Regions from separate parts of the Psychroflexus sp. S27 genome, predicted to be linked through region 2. Evidence: riboswitches for the same ligand, from Rfam matches in the RefSeq annotation. Region 2 holds a riboswitch; each other region holds the start of a gene.
What was found. A riboswitch is a leader RNA that binds a small molecule or an ion and turns the genes downstream of it on or off. The one in region 2 is predicted to bind cobalamin.
Positions count from the first base shown of each region.

Region 1: another riboswitch for cobalamin. It lies ahead of CAP47_RS07340 (T9SS type A sorting domain-containing protein); the one in region 2 lies ahead of CAP47_RS02750 (TonB-dependent receptor plug domain-containing protein).
Region 3: another riboswitch for cobalamin. It lies ahead of CAP47_RS09205 (ribonucleotide-diphosphate reductase subunit beta); the one in region 2 lies ahead of CAP47_RS02750 (TonB-dependent receptor plug domain-containing protein).

Region 1 is NZ_NEXQ01000023.1:219,122-222,407, reverse strand. Features, by position in the region: gene CAP47_RS07345 (hypothetical protein) at 1-731, opposite strand, end outside; cobalamin riboswitch at 960-1,149, shown strand; gene CAP47_RS07340 (T9SS type A sorting domain-containing protein) at 1,266-2,378, shown strand; gene CAP47_RS07335 (hypothetical protein) at 2,523-3,014, opposite strand; gene CAP47_RS07330 (hypothetical protein) at 3,068-3,286, opposite strand, start outside.
Region 2 is NZ_NEXQ01000019.1:11,599-14,884, reverse strand. Features, by position in the region: gene CAP47_RS02755 (YncE family protein) at 1-254, opposite strand, end outside; gene CAP47_RS02750 (TonB-dependent receptor plug domain-containing protein) at 259-2,094, opposite strand; cobalamin riboswitch at 2,123-2,331, opposite strand; gene CAP47_RS02745 (ABC transporter substrate-binding protein) at 2,399-3,286, shown strand, end outside.
Region 3 is NZ_NEXQ01000024.1:310,738-314,023, forward strand. Features, by position in the region: gene CAP47_RS09195 (ribonucleoside-diphosphate reductase subunit alpha) at 1-556, opposite strand, end outside; gene CAP47_RS09200 (acyl-CoA thioesterase) at 553-945, opposite strand; gene CAP47_RS09205 (ribonucleotide-diphosphate reductase subunit beta) at 956-1,909, opposite strand; cobalamin riboswitch at 2,005-2,141, opposite strand; gene CAP47_RS09210 (TetR/AcrR family transcriptional regulator) at 2,610-3,173, shown strand; gene CAP47_RS09215 (carboxymuconolactone decarboxylase family protein) at 3,241-3,286, shown strand, end outside.

The sequences.
Region 1 (3,286 bases), on a different contig from region 2:
ATAGAATCAATTCCTTTTTCATTTAAATAAAGTTGTGTTTCCCACTGCAGTTGTTTTCTGGTTAGATCTGAACCATAACTGATTTTGCTTCCCATATTTGAAACCACTTCAGACAAAGTTCCGACAGTCTCAACTGCAACATCATCAGGTGTGTCCTTAAATTCAAAATAAGCATCTTTCACCGTTTCCATTCTGTCAAAATCTATGGTTTTAAATGGTGATTTTGCAGCTTGTTTTTTAATGAAATCAGATAAAGCGATATAATCTTTTTTGGATTTTACACTCGAAGCAATTTTCTGGATACGCGAAAGATTATCTGAAGTTGCTGACTTAATAATTTGTAGTTGCTGCTCATTTAAATTTTCATTTTTATAAGTTTTAAAAAAGTTATCAGCTTTTAAAGTATATGTCCAAACATCAACCATAGACACTTGTGGTGATGGCTGAAAACCAAATTTCTTAAGTTGTTTGGCAGTGTTTATTTGCCAACTTAAAAGTAATTGTTGAACCTTTTGATTAGGTTTACTTTTAAGAATACTGTCAGAAGCATTTTGAGTAACATTCATCGCATGCCCTACAAATTCATGCGTGAGTAAACGCGTATTGAGATCGATAACCTCAAGAGGTTTTTGTTCACTTTCTATTCGAACTAAAGAGCATGAATTTAGAAAAAAAACAACACCTATAATGCTAAAAAGCTTTGCAAAAACTAAACACTTACTATTGAACATTTAATTAATTTAAGAGGTTTACCTTCAATTTAGTTAAAATTCTCAATTAAAACGTAGCCTAAACCTTGAAATAATATCGATTAATTGAAAAACTAAAGTCTATTCTTTTATTGGAAAAATATTAAATCTTAATAATTTGAATTTGTAAAATTATACTATCTCATACTCAAAGTTTCACTTTTAAGTTTTTGATAAGAATTTATTTTAGATATTAAATTCATCATATTTATTATATATTTGCAGTAAGGTTGAACGATTGTTCATGAATAGGGAATCAAGTGAGATGATATCAAATCTTGAGCTGTACCCGCAACTGTAAGCTTTTTAAAAATTATTGTATAAAAAACCACTGGATTATTCTGGGAAGGTTTACAATAACAAGCAAGCCAGGAGACCTGCCTTTAGAATGAAAAATAAACTTTCGGGAATAAAGGTTTACAAAGAGTCTTCACTTGCATTTAATAGAATGCAAAATTCTTTTGTAACTCAAATTCCATAAAGTTTCGGGAGTTAAACTTTTAAATTTATATAGTTATGAGAAGAATTACTTTTTTATTATTTGTGTTTTTGACCCAATTTGTTTTCGCACAATTTACATCAGAGGATGTTAAATTTTATGTCGGTGACGGCGATCAAACAGCCTATATGGTCATCGACTTTAAAGATGGAACTGATGACCGTTCTTACGCTTGGGGCTTTAAATATAACGCTAGTGAAAATCCTACTTTTCAAGATATTTTAGAAACAATTGAAATGGAAGAACCTGCTTTCCAAATTGACCAAGCCGGTGGTTTTCTCAATGACATCATTTACAACAACCACAGCGGATTAAGCGGTGACCCGGATTGGTGGAGTACGTGGAGTGGAAGCTCAATAGCAATGTTTGAAATGAATGGCGGAATTGGCGAAGTTGTTGAAAACGGCATGTGGTATGGCTGTTCTTATGGTTTTTCAAATCCTGAGGCTGAAGCGCCAATCACGCCTATCCCTGCTTACAGCTCATCATGGTTGAACCATGATGATATTGAAAATTGGATTGGCACTGGGAGCAACCGAAGTTTAGTGATTGTTGATTTTGGAACTTCAACTGATAGCGTTGAAGATTCATTTGTTTTTGGCATTCAATATGATGGAAGCCTAACTGCTGAAGAAGCTTTGAGTATAATTGAAAACAACACAAACTACTTCAATTATACATTTGATAGCGAAGAGGTTACAGATGTACAACTCGACATTCATTCTGGACAAAATTCAGCTGAAAACCAATGGAAGTATTACACAGGAACAAATTTATCAAACTGGCAAACAGCTACAGATTTTAATCAAATACAGTTATCAAATAACTCTTGGTTAGGATTAAGTTTTTCTGAAAGAAGACCTTATATCCCTCAAGAAGCAGAAACGGTACTCAAATCGACAAAGTTTTCTGCTGATGATTTCATGGTTTATCCAAACCCTGTAGCATCAAATATTAAAATACAAACTGAGAAAGAGGTTACAGCTGTCAATATATATAATGCGGCAGGTCAACTTGTTTTAAGCTCAAAAATGAAAAACATCGACCTGACTCATTTGCAATCTGGATTTTATCAGATTCACATCAGTACAAATGAAGGTGTTGCGATTAAAAAATTAATTAAGAAATAGTATTTCAAATTTCAAAATAAATGAAGCTCTTAAGAATTGAATCTTAAGAGCTTTTTTGATAAAAGAAGTCCCAAGTATTGATTTAACACCTGAGACGTTCTCGCGAACAAATAAATCCTTTTAGTAATCTATACTTCATTAAGCTCAATCCAATTTTTTTAAAATGAAAATCAAAGGCTCAAAACCTGGTCTTGCTCTATCTCGATTTCTTCTGCTGCCATCAGGTATTTCTTCTAACTTTAAAGTCGTTGCATCAATTTGCATAATTCTGAATTTTGTGATAGGCGGAAAAGGACGATCTTGATAAGAATGGCTTTCAGCCAAATCAACAGTCAAAATCTTGCCATTTACTTGATAATGACCAATGAAGTACTCATAAATCATACAACTTTCATCGTACCATCTCAATTTCATTTTATGGTCTGAAGAAAAGCCTAAGCGATCACCCTCTTTGTGACATATATTTTGATAAGGTTCAAGCTGACTGTTAGATTGTTTATTTAAAAAACCTGCTTCTTCAAACGTCCAATTCCCCCAAAGACTATTTGGTAAGGGTTGTTGAAGTGTTATGCAACTCTCCAACATCATGCAAACAATTATCAATAAAATTGTATTCCCTAATTTTAAAGTTTTCATTCGCTTATATTTTGCGTGTTTAGAAACAAGTTTTTTTTGTGATTCCGTAAAAGTTACACTCTATTAATCACCAGTTTTGCCAGCTTTTTAGCTTTATCTATCATAGCTTTTGTATCATTAGGTTTATCTTTTCCTGGCATGACCATCACGGAATGAGAAACGTAAAAGATAAATCCATCGCTGGATACGCGAAGTTGTCCACCACCAAGATTACTCCAAGTAGCTTTATCGCCTACTCCAGAAACTTTTTGTAACTCACGATTTTTATAGAC
Region 2 (3,286 bases):
ACATCACCTAAATTTTCAGAAGGGTTGACTGCTTCAAAAATAGAATTCTCAACTGTCATTAAATCAGCATCAATAAAAGAAACCGACGCGTTAGGCGATCCAAAATTTCCTTCATTCGCAACGATGTAACCTAAGTCAAAATCACCTTGTGGAAGTTCAGGAGTGACGCCTCCATCATCATCACTACTACATGATGCAAAAAAGAATCCGATTGTCAATGCCAATAAAAGTGGCTTCAAAAAATTGTGTTTCATTTGTTTATAAATTTAGGGTTAAAAAAAATTCGAAATTAATTCCTGGCATTGGTTTGTAAATCATGTTTTGGTAGCTTCTGTCAGTCGCATTTTTCACACGAGCGCCAAGACCGTACATTTGATTGTTTCCAAATTGGTATTGTGCAGAAGCGTTAACCAAAATATAATCATCAACCCGAGTTTTTGATTTGTTGTTAGATTGTGTATAAACTTTGCCATTATACATCGCACTGACATCAGCATGCCAATTTTTGTAATCATAATCAAATCCAGCGGTGACTTTATGGTAAGGCACATAAATTAACTGGTAGCCAGTTTCTTTATTTTCTGATTTTGTATAAGCGTAAAGCATTTTTGCTTTCAATTTATTTCCATCCCAATTAAACTGATATGAAGCATTCGCTTCAATTCCTTTTGAGGAAACTTTATCAGTATTGACCGGCTCCCACAATTCACCTTGTGTAGGCAACCAACGAATCATATCTTCCAATTCAATTTGATAATACGTCAAACCGAATTCAAAAGATTTTAATTTAAAAATATAGCTGATTTCACCTTGTAAAGAAGTTTCAGGTTTCAAACTTAAATTGCCTGAACCTGGCCAATACAAGTCATTAAATGTTGGAATACGATAATTTTTAGAAAAATTTAATCTTACTTCATGTTGAGAACTAAAACTGTAATTTGTACCAAAATTATATAGAAAAGGCGCATCAAAATCATCAACAAAATTCTGATTCAAATGCACTTGGTAAACCCAATTTGGCGTGAGATGATGTTTCAAAAAAAGTTGCGCTTCAGTTGTGTTTCTTGAAGCATCACGTATTTCTATGCCATCAGCCCAAGTATATTGATAATCTATTTCGGCTTCTAAATAAATATTTTTCTTGACTTTATAACCCAAACTTGTTTTATTGATGATGGTTTCCGCTCGACCATAAGTCGAACTTTCATCATTATCTAGTTCAGGAAAATAAGTGTATTTCTCATTGAGATAAGCAGCACGTGATTTCAATTTTAATTTTCGCCAAGAAGATTCCCACAACAATTGAGATTTGATGTTTTGATCCTGATATTTTGTTCTTGATTGCGTTTCTTCTAAAATTGAAAAATGTCTTTCACCATCATATATTTCTGAGTAAAAACTCAATTTATGTTGCGGTTTAAAACGGTAAGCTGCGTTTGCTGTCACCGATAAATGATGCATTTGTCCATTATCGTTAAACCCTTTTTGATCAGGAAAATCATAATCATTAGCTGAATCAAAATAATTCGCACCTAAATGAAAACTGAATTTCTCATCAGAAAATTTATAATCAATAGCATTATTGTAGGTTTCAAAACTTCCGTAACTTGATAAAAGCTGAAATTGATGTCCTTTTTTAAAATCCAATGAATTATTAAGAGCCACAGTTCCGCCGATAGCGCCAGAGCCAAATTGCGAGCTTCCTCCACCCGATCTCACATCAATTGAAGAGTAATTATAAGGTGAAATTGTATTAAAATCAACTTGCCCTAAAAATTGTGAATTCACATTAATCCCATTCCATAAAACGGCAGTTTGTTGTGCTGTTGTTCCTCTGAAACTTGGTGAGGACACCATGCCAAGACCGTTTTCTTTGAAAAAAATTGGTGTTTCAAAACTTAAAACATCAGTTAATTGCGGACGGTATTTTCTGATTTGATCTTGCTCAATATTCAAAACACTTTGCCCTACAGATTTCTGAATCAGGCGCAAAGGTTTCAGTACAACTGTATCTAATTGTTGTCTTTCTTTCTGTTGCGCATTTCCTAAAAACGCAAATAAACCAAATAATAGAAGTAACTGTCTTTTTATCATCATTTTTGTTTATCCCGAACAAATTCATATTAAATTTCTGAAAAAAGGCAGGTCTCCTGGCTTGCGTCTTTGTCATCACCTTCCCGTAAAAAACAGTGGTTGAAGTATTGACAAAGCATTTATCTTAATGATAAATTTAGCTTACAGTTGCGGGAACAGCTTTCGCTTTAAACGAAATTCCCTTTTAATCTTTAACATATCAGAAATATGTCAAGAACCATTTTCGCGGACAAAACTAAACATTTAAAACTTCCTAAAGTCTATAAATTTAATTAATCTTACTTTTGCTGAAAATTCTATTATTTTGAAAAAACATTTTCTCACATTTATACTCATTAGCGTTTTTTTATTCTCCTGTCAAAATAAAAAACCTGATAAAGTTCAAGAAAAATCAACATCACAACAAACCAAAGTTGATATCAACATTGATTATGCAACAGGTTTTGAAGTGGAATCTTATGAAAATTACGATGTTTTAAAAGTTAAAAATTCATGGCCAAATAGTGATCAAACCTTCACTTATGTCATCACAAAAAAAGAAGTTGATTTACCCAAAGATTTAAATTATACACATCGCATCAATTTACCGATTGAGAGAAGCATTGTCTCTTCGACAACACATATTCCATCATTAATCGACTTGAATGTTCTCTCTACTTTAGTCGCATTTCCTGAGCCTGACTACATCTCGTCTGCTGAAGCTAGAGAATATATTAATGACAATAAAGTTTTAAACATCGGTCAAAATCAACAACTCAATACTGAATTGACGATTTCTTCTCAAGCTGATGTTTTTGTCGGATTCAGTATGAATGGAAAAAACAAAGCTTACGGTCTTATTGAAAAATCTGGAATTCCGATTGTTTACAACGGTGATTGGGTTGAAAAAACACCTTTAGGCAAAGCAGAATGGATTAAATTTTTTGGTGTTCTTTTCGGAAAAAAAGATGAAGCTCTCAAAGCATTTGAATCCGTTGAGAGAAGCTATAATGAAATGAAATTACTTGCTCAAAAAGCTAAAAATAAGCCAACAGTTCTTTCTGGAAGCTTATACAGAGATGTTTGGTATTTACCTGGCGGCGCAAGTTGGCAAGCCATGTTTTTTAATGATGCTAACACAAATTATATTTATGCAGATAACGATGAAACAGGCAGTCTTAGTTTATCTTTTGAAAGTGTTTTAAATAAAGCT
Region 3 (3,286 bases), on a different contig from region 2:
CGCCAAAGAACAAATTTTGTAGTGCATTCCCAATATCTTTTATTTGCAAAAACTCCTCAATATCAGGATGGTCAATATCTAGATAAGCAGCAAAAGCGCCACGTCTCACGCCGCCTTGCGAAATTGTGTCCATGGCAGTATCAAACAATTTCATAAAAGAAACCGCGCCGCTACTTTGGCCGTTGTCAGTAACAGCAGTTCCTCTTCCCCTTAACTCGCCAAAATAGCCAGAAGTGCCACCACCAATTTTAGTTTGCATAATTACTTCACCTAATTTGTGCGTGATTCCTTCAATATAATCAGGAACATGAACATTAAAGCAAGAAATGGGCAAACCTCTTTCAGTTCCCATATTTGCCCAAATCGGTGAACTTAAGCTCATCCACCCATTGTCGATAATCTCAATAAATTTTTCTTTTAGTTCAGGCCTAAAGAGTTGCTTGCTCGCTGCTGTAGCAATACGATCAATCGCTCCTTTTACACTTTCTCCTTTTAGTAAATAACCTCTATTTAAAATTTGCTCACTTTCATCGTTAAGCCACCATGGTTCACTCATAAGACATTGGTTTTTTTGTTGTTTTTATCTAAAGCCACAAAAGTGAAAACACCTGAAATGGATTTCTTTTGTGGGGTATTTTCATACATTTCTTCTTGAAATAAATCGACTTTCACCTTTAAGCTGGTGTTGCCAATTTCAGCAACTTCTGCTGCTAATTCAATAATCGTCCCGGCTGGGATAGGTTCATTAAAGTCAATCTGATCTGATGAGATTGTCACGACTTTCTTTCGGCTAAAACGCGTTGCCGTAATAAAGGCGACCTCATCCATCAAATTCATTGCTGTCCCTCCAAATAAAGTATCGTAATGATTGGTTGTGTTCGGAAAAACAACTTTAAAAATACTTGTACGCGATTGTGCTATTCTATTGGTAATCTCTGATGTCATCTCTCTATATTTAGAATAAATCTTCAGCATGAATACTTTTATCATGCTTTGTGTAAGCTGTTGGTCTTTTAGCAAAAAAGTCATCTAGTTCATTTGCAAAAACCTCTTCATCAAACCATTGCATAGGCTTGTATTGAACTTGAGAAATGTTGAATAATTTCGGGATACCAATTTTTTGTAGTGAGTCATCTACACGGTATTTCATGAAGTTGAGCATGTCATTCTTTGTAAAGAAATCCAGCTCTCCTTTCTCATAAATCCAATCTAGAAGTTGAGATTCGTAGTGAATGTATTTTTCAACATCTTGAGCCATTTTGGATTTAATTTTTTCGTCTAAAAATCCTTCTTCATTTATTTTATTTATTAAGTAAATACCGGCATCAGCATGATTTTGCTCATCAATAGATGTCCAAGCGATGATGTTAGAAGTGTTTTTTAGATAGCCTTTGAATCTTGTAAATGACAAGATATTTGCAAATTGTGAGAACAAGGAAGAGTTTTCAATCACAATAGTGAAAAATAGAAGTTTTGAGATAATGTCAGCATTGTTTAAAAGACTATTTTCAGTCAGCTCTATTTTTTCTTTAAACACTGGGATGTCAACAAGATTTTCAAAATCTTTTTGATAACCTAAAACCTCAATTAATCTGGCATAAGCTTCCCCGTGTCTAACTTCACATTCTGCAAAAGTAGCACCAAGATTATTAAATTCAGGTTTAGGGAAATGCCTGTACAAACCGCCCCAAAAGAGTTTGACACCAATTTCTACCTGAGCGATACTGAGTAAACTGCGTTTAACGATTTCTTGTTCTGTTTCAGAGAGATTAGATTTAAAATCTTGAATATCTGCTGTAAAGTCAATCTCTTTATGAACCCAAAAAGATGAATTCATACTTTCCACGAAGTCCATTACTTCGGGGTACTCAAAAGGTTTGTAATTTAAGCGTTTGTCAAAAATGCCCATTGTATTTAAATTTTATAAGTTTAACAATGGCACAAAAAAGGAAGAGAAAAAGGTATGAATAGCCTATTTCTGAACTTCGTTTTTTATGCGAAAACAAAATTCAAAACCAATTTGGCAGGTAATCTGGCTTACGATAATTTATCGCTTACAGTTGCGCAACAGCTTGGGATTTACACCCAATTCCCCTGTTTTCTGCCTTAAAATCAAGACAGCCAAAAAGGTATTTGCGACGAATTTATAAAACAAAATTGAATTAATGGCTATTGATTGAATCAAATTATTGAACTGAAAATTGAGAAGATAGCTCTAAAGCAATTGATGTATTCTTGAATATTTATAAAGATAATGAGGGCTAAAGCATCGGTATTTAAGTATTCAAGATTGCGTTTGTGTAATGCTAAAAGTGGAGAAATAAACCTCTAAAAAGCTATCTTATTGGAGTTTATGTTTAGACTTTAGAGCTTGTTAGCATGCATCATTATTGAGATGTAAATTTTTGATTTTATGAAAATTAGAAAAAATAGATAAAAGTGAGTAGATTATTTTATAATCTTACTCTGCCTATTGGTTGTTAATACTAGCCTTACAGTTAGAAATTGACAAAGAAAGTTATCTCTTAGCTAAAATGCTTTTTTAAATAAAAGTTAAATACTTCTCTATAACTAACTAATCGTTTAGATTTGCGGTGTAATTAGAAATAATGGCAAGAAAAAAAGGATATAACGAAGAGGCAGTTGTTGAAAAAGCTATGAACGTATTCTGGCAAAATGGCTATGAGGCAACCTCGATGCAAATGCTTGAAAAAGAAATGGGCATCAATAAGTTCTCTATATATTCAAGTTTTGGAAGTAAGCACGGATTGTTTTTAGAAAGCATAAAATGCTACAATGCCAAGACAAAAATTATTTTTGAAAAATTAGAGAAATCTTCAAATGGCATTGAAGGCATTAAACAATTTTTTTATGATTCAATTAATGTCCGCGAAGAAATAGGAAATGGGAAAGGCTGCCTGGTGACCAATACTTACTATGAGTTTTCTGAGAGCGATGATCAGTTAATAAAAGATCAGATGAAAAAGTTTATGGAAAACATCAAAAAAATCTTTATTGAAAAAATATCTGCAGATTCCAGCAAAGACAAAGAAACTGTACTCAAACAAGCTAACTTTCTGTTACTGGCAAAACACGGTTTAGCAGCAGCTTGTAGAGTCAATAATGAGAAAGAAATAGAAGATTATATTGAAATGACCTTTCAAGGTTTATAAACATTTTTTTTGCCCCAAATCTAAACGATTGTTTAGATATTTATTAATCACTAAAACAATAAAAATTATGACAACATTAAAAGTTCACAACATCGAAACTGCACCAGAAGAGA